3 linked regions of the Glaciimonas sp. PCH181 genome follow. Each later gene encodes a partner of the first gene's protein in a complex. Links are inferred from orthologs where the notes say so. Each region holds a gene or a part of one and is shown in the gene's direction. Other genes may lie near its edges.

Region 1 (2,793 bases):
CCTCATTCCGTTTATCACGGCGGGTGATCCCGATCCTGAACTGACCGTACCGTTAATGCATGCGCTGGTGGCAGGCGGTGCTGATATTCTCGAATTGGGGGTGCCGTTCTCCGATCCAATGGCCGAAGGTCCGGTAATTCAGCGTGCGTGCGAACGCGCGCTTAAATTCAATGTAAGTTTGCACGATGTATTAGGTTACGTACGCACGTTTCGTCAGACAAATACCGATACGCCAGTGGTGTTGATGGGTTACGCCAATCCACTTGAACGCATGGGCGTTGATGCTTTTATCAGTGCGGCAAAAGAAGCTGGTGTCGATGGCACCATCGTCGTTGACTATCCGCCGGAAGAATGCGAAGAATTCGCCCATAAAATGCGTGCTAACGGTATGGACCCCATCTTCTTATTGGCTCCAACGTCAACTGAAGAGCGTATTCAGCAGGTAGCAAATGTCGGCGGTGGATTTGCTTACTATGTGTCACTCAAAGGCGTGACTGGTGCTGCAAATATCGATATCGTTGAAGTCACCAAACGCATTGCAGCGATCCGCAAGCATGTTAAATTGCCAATTGGTGTGGGTTTCGGCATCCGTGATGCAGCTACAGCGAAAGCCGTTGCACAGGTGGCGGACGCGGTTGTCATAGGTAGTCGTATCATCCAGGAGCTAGAAAACACACCGCGTGAGCATGCAGTTGCTGCAGTGCAGACGTTCATCAGCGGTATACGTAAAGCGCTGGACGAATAGTTGTGAAAATAAACAGGAGAAATGCTATTGGCTAACAAACAGCGATTTACTATCGCTGTTTTTTGGTTGAAGGTACAATTCGGCAAGTAAAAAATATGAAGGAGGTCGCTCTATGAGTTGGCTTGAAAAACTACTCCCCCCACGTATCCAACGCAGCGATTCAGCGACACGCAAGTCTATCCCTGAAGGACTTTGGGTTAAATGTCCATCCTGCGAAGCTGTGCTCTATAGGACCGATCTGGAATCCAATATCCACGTCTGCCCAAAGTGTAGTCATCATCTGCGTATTCGCGCCCGTGATCGTCTCGATGCTTTGCTGGACGCCGGTGGCCGGTATGAAATCGGTCAGGAAACATTGCCGATTGATACCCTCAAATTCAAAGATAGTAAAAAATACCCTGATCGCCTTAAAGCGGCGATGGAAGCCACCGGTGAAACGGATGCTCTCATTGTGCTTGGCGGCGCGATTATGACGTTGCCTGTTGTAGTTGCCTGTTTTGAGTTCGAATTTATGGGTGGCTCGATGGGTTCTGTAGTGGGTGAGCGGTTTGTTCGGGGCGCGCAAGTCGCGTTGGAGCAAAAAGTGCCATTTATCTGCATTACAGCGACCGGCGGCGCGCGGATGCAAGAAGGTTTACTGTCGTTGATGCAAATGGCAAAAACCACAGCGATGCTGACTAAATTATCGGAAAAGAAATTACCGTTTATTAGCGTGCTGACCGATCCGACCATGGGCGGCGTATCCGCCTCATTTGCGTTTATGGGCGATGTTGTAATCGCCGAGCCAAAAGCGTTGATCGGCTTTGCCGGACCACGCGTGATCGAAAATACTGTGCGTGAAAAATTGCCTGAAGGCTTCCAGCGCGCTGAGTTTCTAGTCACCAAAGGTGCGGTTGATATGATCGTGGATCGACGCAAAATGCGTGAAGAAATCGCGCGTTTGTTGGCCTTGTTGCAAAATCAAACGGCTGAAACGCTGGCTTGATATTGCCTGACCTTGCATAACGTTATTAGCCTGATGAATAGCCCGAATCGTTAGCTGTTCGGGCTATTGTTTTTGTTAAATGAGTATCGAATGCCTACACCGTTGACCACGCCAACCGCTTCTAGTAAACCGACCACTCTCGACGAATGGCTGTTATTACTCGAATCGCGCCACTTTAAAACCATCGATATGGGCCTGGATCGGGTCAAATTGGTTAAAGAGCGATTAAATATCCAGTTTGGTTGTCCGGTTATCATGGTAGCCGGAACCAACGGCAAAGGGTCGACCTGTGCGATGCTGGAATCAATGCTGCTACGCGCCGGTTATAAAGTTGGCTTATATATCAAGCCGCATTTTTTACTCTTCAATGAGCGGGCGCAATTGAATGGCGAATCTGCATCGGACGAGGCGCTGATTGCCAGCTTTGAGGCAGTGGAAGCACAACGCGGCGATGTCTCTTTAACGTATTTTGAATTCACCACTTTGGCGATCATGCATTTGCTGGCATCGTCAAATCTGGAAGTTGTGATTTTGGAAGTCGGTCTTGGCGGGCGTCTGGATGCCGTCAATGTGATAGACGCAGATATCGCAATCGTCACTAGCATCGATATTGATCACACTGATTATTTAGGCGATACCCGTGAAAAAATCGGTTTTGAAAAGGCCGGTATTTTCCGTGCGGGCAAAACCGCTATTTGTAGTGACCCGGTGCCGCCGCAGTCATTGATTGATCATGCCAACGCCATCGGCGCTGACTTGTGGTTGTTGGGACGCGATTTCAACTACACCGGTGACAAGCAACAATGGAATTATGGCGGACGTGGACAACGTCGGAATTCCCTCGGTTATCCTAGTCTTCGTGGCGCAAATCAATTATTGAACGCTTCAGCCGCATTAGCCGCGTTAGAGGCGCTACGCAATCAATTGCCGGTGAGTGCGCAAGAGGTTCGCACCGGCTTGGTAACGGTCGAATTGCCAGCCCGTTTTCAAGTGATGCCTGGTCAACCTTTAGTTGTGCTGGACGTTGCCCACAATCCACATGCATCGGCGACGCTAGCCCAAA
Region 2 (2,895 bases), 1.9 Mb from region 1 along the record:
AATCATCAACGTTTAACACCATCCGCCCCGGCCGCACCTGCGGTTGCTAATCTTTTTGCGCAATCCATGGTCGAAGCGACAGGAAAACCGGAACCTCTCTCTGAATGGAAAGGCAAGCCACTAATCGTTAACTTTTGGGCAACTTGGTGCGGTCCTTGCGTAGAAGAAATGCCCGAATTGAATGCTTTACGTGCAGAATTAGTGAGCAAAAACATTCATGTAATCGGCATCGGCATCGATTCACAAGACAATATTGCGAAATTCGCTGAAAAATACAAGATTACCTATCCTTTATACGTCGCTGGCGTGAATGGCACGGCGCTGCTCCGTCAATTTGGCAATGATGCAGGCGGCTTACCGTTTACCGTTCTCATCGGTGCAGACGGACAAGTAAAAAAAATGTATCTTGGCAGCATTAAATTTGATGAGTTACGGAAAGATTTAGCATTACTAGGGGCTTGATGTGATTGTCGTAGTTGCAATTAAAGCGACATTCACATAACCTGCATCACGCTTCTGAAATCTTGGAAAAACGGTAGCAAAAACAAATTCCTCTTGCCAGTTAAAGTCATTTGACGGCAAAATGCGCCCATCGTCGTCAAACGAAGCACCATCTACATGGCAAAAAATATACTTCTTCTCAATGGCCCTAACCTGAATTTACTGGGCACACGTGAGCCAGAAGTTTACGGATCGACCACACTGGCAGACATCGTGCTGGCAGCGCAAACGCAAGCGGCGACGGCGGGCGTGCGACTAGCGCATTTTCAAAGTAACCATGAAGGTGCGTTGATTGATCGCATCCATGCCGCCAGAACTGAAGGCGTAGACGCCATCGTGATCAATCCCGGCGGACTAACGCATACCAGCGTTGCGCTAAGAGATGCATTAGCAGGCGTCGCCATTCCCTTTGTCGAGGTACACATTTCCAACGTTCATAAACGTGAGGATTTCCGGCATCATTCTTACCTGTCGGGCATTGCCGTCGGGGTCATTTGCGGGTTGGGCGTAGAAGGTTATCCCATCGCTATCGGATTCGCAGTCAATCAGCTTTAATCACCACAGACTTACAAATTCGCTATAAATGCGTCGATCTGCCCATTAAAAACAAGAATGGCAGTTATTTCCAATTTAATTTTTTAAAAACATACACTCTGAAGGATGGCATTATGGATTTGAGAAAACTCAAAACGTTAATCGATCTGGTCGCTGAATCGGATATCGAAGAGCTGGAAGTCACCGAGGGTGAAAGTAAAGTCCGCATCGTCAAATCATCGGCATCGCATAATCAAGTTGTCATGATGCAACCGCAAGTTGCCCATCAGGCTGCGCAAATGCAAGTTGCAGCGCCAGTTGCCGCTGCAGTGGAAGTGCCTGCAATCCCAGAAGGTCATATTGTCAAATCGCCAATGGTCGGTACTTTCTACCGTTCTTCAGCGCCCGGCGCGGCAGTATTCGTCGAAGTCGGCTCGGAAATCAAGGAAGGCGAAACCTTGTGCATTATCGAAGCCATGAAATTGCTCAATGAAATCGAATCCGACAAAACCGGCGTAGTAAAGAAAATCCTGGTGGAAAACGGCCAACCAGTTGAATTCGGACAACCTTTGTTTATCATCGGTTAAGTTGACACCAACAGCGAGTTAGTTCGGCCCAGCCGGACAAGCTTGCTGGTAGAAATTACCGGTGGCGAATAGGACGGCAGAGAGCATTGCGCGCAATCGTAGCCAAGATGGCAGCGCTCCCTCACCCCGCCAGCCTAACGCTTAATCTGCTTGAATTTGCTTGAATCTGCTTGACTCTTAGCGACGGAAATACCATTTACTATGTTTGAAAAAATTCTCATCGCCAATCGCGGCGAAATCGCCCTGCGCATACAACGCGCGTGTCGTGAAATGGGCATCAAAACCGTGGTGGTCCATTCAGAAGCCGACCGCGAAGCCAAATACGTGAAGCTGGCCGATGAATCGGTCTGTATCGGCCCGGCGCCGTCAAGCCTGAGTTACCTGAACATGCCTGCGATCATTAGCGCAGCAGAAGTGACCGATGCTGAGGCGATTCATCCCGGCTACGGTTTCTTATCGGAAAACGCCGATTTCGCTGAACGTGTAGAACAATCCGGCTTTGTCTTTATCGGCCCACGTCCAGCGAATATCCGCTTGATGGGCGATAAAGTCTCCGCCAAACAGGCCATGATCCGTGCCGGCGTACCTTGTGTTCCCGGTTCTGAAGGCGCATTGCCGGACGATCCGAAAGAAGTCATCAAGATCGCCCGCAAAATCGGGTATCCGGTCATCATTAAAGCCTCCGGCGGCGGCGGCGGACGCGGCATGCGCGTAGTGCACACAGAAGCAGCGCTGGCAAATGCCGTCACCATGACCAAAACTGAGGCTGGTGCAGCATTTGGCAATCCAGAAGTGTATATGGAGAAATATCTGGAAAATCCACGTCACGTGGAAATCCAGATTCTGGCCGATCAATATAAAAATGCGATCTGGCTAGGCGAACGCGATTGCTCCATGCAACGCCGCCATCAAAAAGTCATCGAGGAAGCCCCAGCACCGGGCATCCCTCGCAAAGTCGTTGAGAAAATTGGCGATCGTTGCGCTGAAGCCTGTCGCAAGATGGACTATCGCGGTGCTGGTACGTTTGAATTTCTTTACGAAAACGGCGAATTCTATTTCATTGAAATGAATACCCGCGTGCAGGTTGAACATCCAATCACTGAAATGATCACCGGTGTCGATATTGTTCAAGAGCAAATTCACATCGCAGCCGGTGAAAAACTGCGTTATCGCCAACGCGATATCCAATTGACCGGCCATTCGATAGAATGCCGTATCAACGCAGAAGACCCCTTCAAGTTCACGCCATCGCCGGGTAAAATCCTGTCATGGC
Region 3 (2,961 bases), 820 kb from region 1 along the record:
TCCAGCCGGTTTATCGGAAGCGGACATTCAACTGAAAATTGAAGCCCGCCTGGCAGCAAAGATGGCCAAGAATTTTGCCGCTGCTGACGGTATTCGTGCCGCTTTGCTGGCGGATGGCATTCTGCTTGAAGACAAGCCTGGTGGTCAAACTGAATGGCGGAGGACCTAGGTCGCATGCAAAAATTAATTACTGCCGATACCAAACTCTTTGTGGCCTCCTATTGGGAAGATGCCAAGGTAGAGTTGATGAAACGCGATCGTATTATGCGTAAATTAATCCCGCAATTTGGCGATTTACATCTGACAGGTCGCGGCGAAGCATTCACAACTTTGGCGCGCTCTGTGATCGGTCAACAAATCTCGATTAAGTCGGCAGAAGCCGTCTGGCAGAAATTTCTGTTAATCTGCCCAAAATGTTCTCCTTCACAGGTATTGAAAGCCGGCAACGAACAGTTGGCAGCCTGCGGTTTGTCTAAGCGCAAGGCCGAATATATCCTTGATCTGGCCGACCATTTCAAGGCCAAACGTGTGCACGCTGACAAGTGGGCCGAGATGGAAGATGAGGACGTCATTGCCGAGTTGACGCAGATTCGTGGCATTGGCCGCTGGACAGCGGAGATGTTTTTGATATTTAATCTGCTTCGGCCGAATATTTTGCCTTTGGACGATGTCGGCTTGCTGAAGGGGATCAGTGTTAATTACTTCTCCGGAGAGCCAGTTTCGCGCAGCGATGCACGGGAAGTATCCGCGAATTGGGAGCCTTGGCGCACGGTCGCGACATGGTATCTATGGCGTAGCCTGGAGCCGATACCGGTAGAATATTGAGTGGATTAGCTAAGCTAACTACGCCAACTGCATCAATCGCGTTGGCATAATTGGCTGAATAGTGTTGCAGTTACCTAAAGTGACATTCGCAAGTATAGATTTGGCGCAGCTTTTTGCCTCTACGGCGGCGCAAAAAACAGAGGAACACCATGAGTAAAACTACATTTCTTGGCTTTGAACAGTCGATTGCTGAACTGGATGCCAAGATAGAAGAGCTGCGCTTTGTGCAGGACGATTCGGCGGTGGATATTTCGGAAGAAATCGACCGTTTATCGAAAAAAAGTCAGCAGCTGACCAAAGATATCTACGCGAAACTGACGCCTTGGCAAGTTTCGCAGATTGCACGTCATCCGCAACGTCCTTACACGATGGATTACGTGAATCAAATGTTCACCGATTTTCATGAGTTGCATGGCGACCGTACTTACGCCGATGACCTTTCGATTGTCGGTGGACTGGCCCGTTTTAATGGTCAGGCCTGCATGGTCATCGGCCATCAAAAAGGGCGTGATACCAAAGAACGCGCATTGCGTAATTTTGGGATGCCGAAACCGGAAGGTTATCGCAAAGCATTGCGCCTGATGAAAGTAGCGGAAAAATTCGGTTTGCCGATTTTTACCTTTGTCGATACGCCCGGCGCGTTTCCCGGTATTGACGCTGAAGAACGTGGTCAATCCGAAGCGATTGGACACAATCTTTACGCGATGGCCGAGCTAAAAGTGCCATTGATCGCCACCATCATCGGTGAAGGTGGCTCTGGCGGTGCGCTGGCGATTGCGGTGGGCGACGCGGTGCTGATGTTGCAATACTCGACTTACGCGGTGATTTCACCAGAAGGTTGCGCCTCTATTTTATGGAAAAGCGCTGAACGTGCAGCCGACGCTGCTGATGCCTTAGGATTAACTGCGCATCGTTTGAAAGCGATGGGTTTGATCGATAAGATCGTCAACGAACCACTCGGCGGAGCGCATCGGGATCCGAAGCAAATGGCGAGTTTATTGAAACGCGCGTTGTCGGATACCTTACGTCAATTCCAGGGCGTTAAAACCAAGGATTTGTTAGAAGCGCGCCACGAGAAGTTGATGAGCTACGGTAAATTCAAGGAAATTTCCGCGACAGAGTAATGTTAAGTTTGGCGACATATTAGGTGATAAATTAGGTGGCAAATCCGCAAACGGTCAGCACGACCGAACAGTTTGAAAGCGCGCTGAGCAATATTATTCAGCGCGCTTTTTCTATTTCCTCCGACGGTAACAATGAGGGCCTTGACCCAAGCACCGCGCAGATCGGCTCCGCGCCTTCTGCGCTGGCAATCGCGTATAGCGGCGGACTGGATTCGTCCGTATTGCTAGCATTGACCGCGGCGTATGCTGCGGCACGCCAGATCAAGCTTTACGCTTTTCATGTGCATCACGGGATTAGTCCTAACGCAGACGAATGGTTAGCGCATTGTGCCGCTGAATGCACGCGCTTGAATGTCAGTTTTGATGCGCGCCATATTGCCTTGGGCAACACCGATAAAACCGGGGTAGAAGAAGCCGCGCGTAACCGCCGCTACGCCGCATTGGGCGAGATGTGTCGTCAGCATCAAGTACCGTTATTGCTGGCCGCGCATCATGTTGATGATCAGGCCGAAACCGTGTTGCTGCAATTGCTGCGCGGTTCGGGCGTAGCTGGGTTATCCGGCATGGATACATTGAATACGGCACCAACACTGCTAGGCGATCCTACGCTGCTCATGGCGCGGCCATTGCTAGCCGTTTCGCGCGCGCAGCTTGAAGCCTATGCTGCCGATCACAGCATTACATACGTCGAAGACGAGTCGAATCAGGATTCGCGCTATGCCAGAAATGCGTTGCGTCATCAATTGATGCCGGTATTAAGCCAATATTTTGTCGGTTTTCAAGAGCGTTTGACGCGCACCGCAGGGCACATGCAGTCTAGCCAAAAACTGCTGGTTGAACTGGCTGCGCAAGATATGGCGGCCTGTGCCGGTGATAATTGTCTTGAGTTGGAAAAAGTCCGACAACTCAGCGCAGCGCGTATCGACAATTTGCTGCGTTACTGGTTTGGCTTGCACGATCTGCGCATGCCGTCTAGCGCATGGTTGAGTGAAATGCGGGATCAGTTGCTGTC

Evidence for each region. Proteins that work in one complex are often made in the same cells at the same time.
Region 2: the proteins of accD (region 1) and accB are in contact, whole or in part, in a solved structure (PDB 8UXZ), measured with the Escherichia coli proteins. The link is inferred for Glaciimonas sp. PCH181 from one-to-one orthologs.
Region 3: the proteins of accD (region 1) and C7W93_RS07920 are in contact, whole or in part, in a solved structure (PDB 8UXZ), measured with the Escherichia coli proteins. The link is inferred for Glaciimonas sp. PCH181 from one-to-one orthologs.

Annotation. Positions count from the first base shown.
Region 1 is NZ_PYFP01000001.1:883,254-886,046, reverse strand. It holds accD (acetyl-CoA carboxylase, carboxyltransferase subunit beta), read left to right. Parts: upstream 1-857; coding sequence 858-1,730; downstream 1,731-2,793. Other genes in the region: folC (bifunctional tetrahydrofolate synthase/dihydrofolate synthase), read left to right, coding at 1,821-2,793; trpA (tryptophan synthase subunit alpha), read left to right, coding at 1-745.
Region 2 is NZ_PYFP01000001.1:2,765,823-2,768,717, forward strand. It holds accB (acetyl-CoA carboxylase biotin carboxyl carrier protein), read left to right. Parts: upstream 1-1,169; coding sequence 1,170-1,622; downstream 1,623-2,895. Other genes in the region: C7W93_RS12625 (TlpA disulfide reductase family protein), read left to right, coding at 1-462; aroQ (type II 3-dehydroquinate dehydratase), read left to right, coding at 619-1,056; accC (acetyl-CoA carboxylase biotin carboxylase subunit), read left to right, coding at 1,824-2,895. UniProt on the Escherichia coli protein: This protein is a component of the acetyl coenzyme A carboxylase complex; first, biotin carboxylase catalyzes the carboxylation of the carrier protein and then the transcarboxylase transfers the carboxyl group to form malonyl-CoA.
Region 3 is NZ_PYFP01000001.1:1,702,321-1,705,281, reverse strand. It holds C7W93_RS07920 (acetyl-CoA carboxylase carboxyltransferase subunit alpha), read left to right. Parts: upstream 1-974; coding sequence 975-1,949; downstream 1,950-2,961. Other genes in the region: tilS (tRNA lysidine(34) synthetase TilS), read left to right, coding at 1,985-2,961; C7W93_RS07925 (DNA-3-methyladenine glycosylase), read left to right, coding at 175-825; cysS (cysteine--tRNA ligase), read left to right, coding at 1-169. UniProt on the Escherichia coli protein: Component of the acetyl coenzyme A carboxylase (ACC) complex. First, biotin carboxylase catalyzes the carboxylation of biotin on its carrier protein (BCCP) and then the CO(2) group is transferred by the carboxyltransferase to acetyl-CoA to form malonyl-CoA.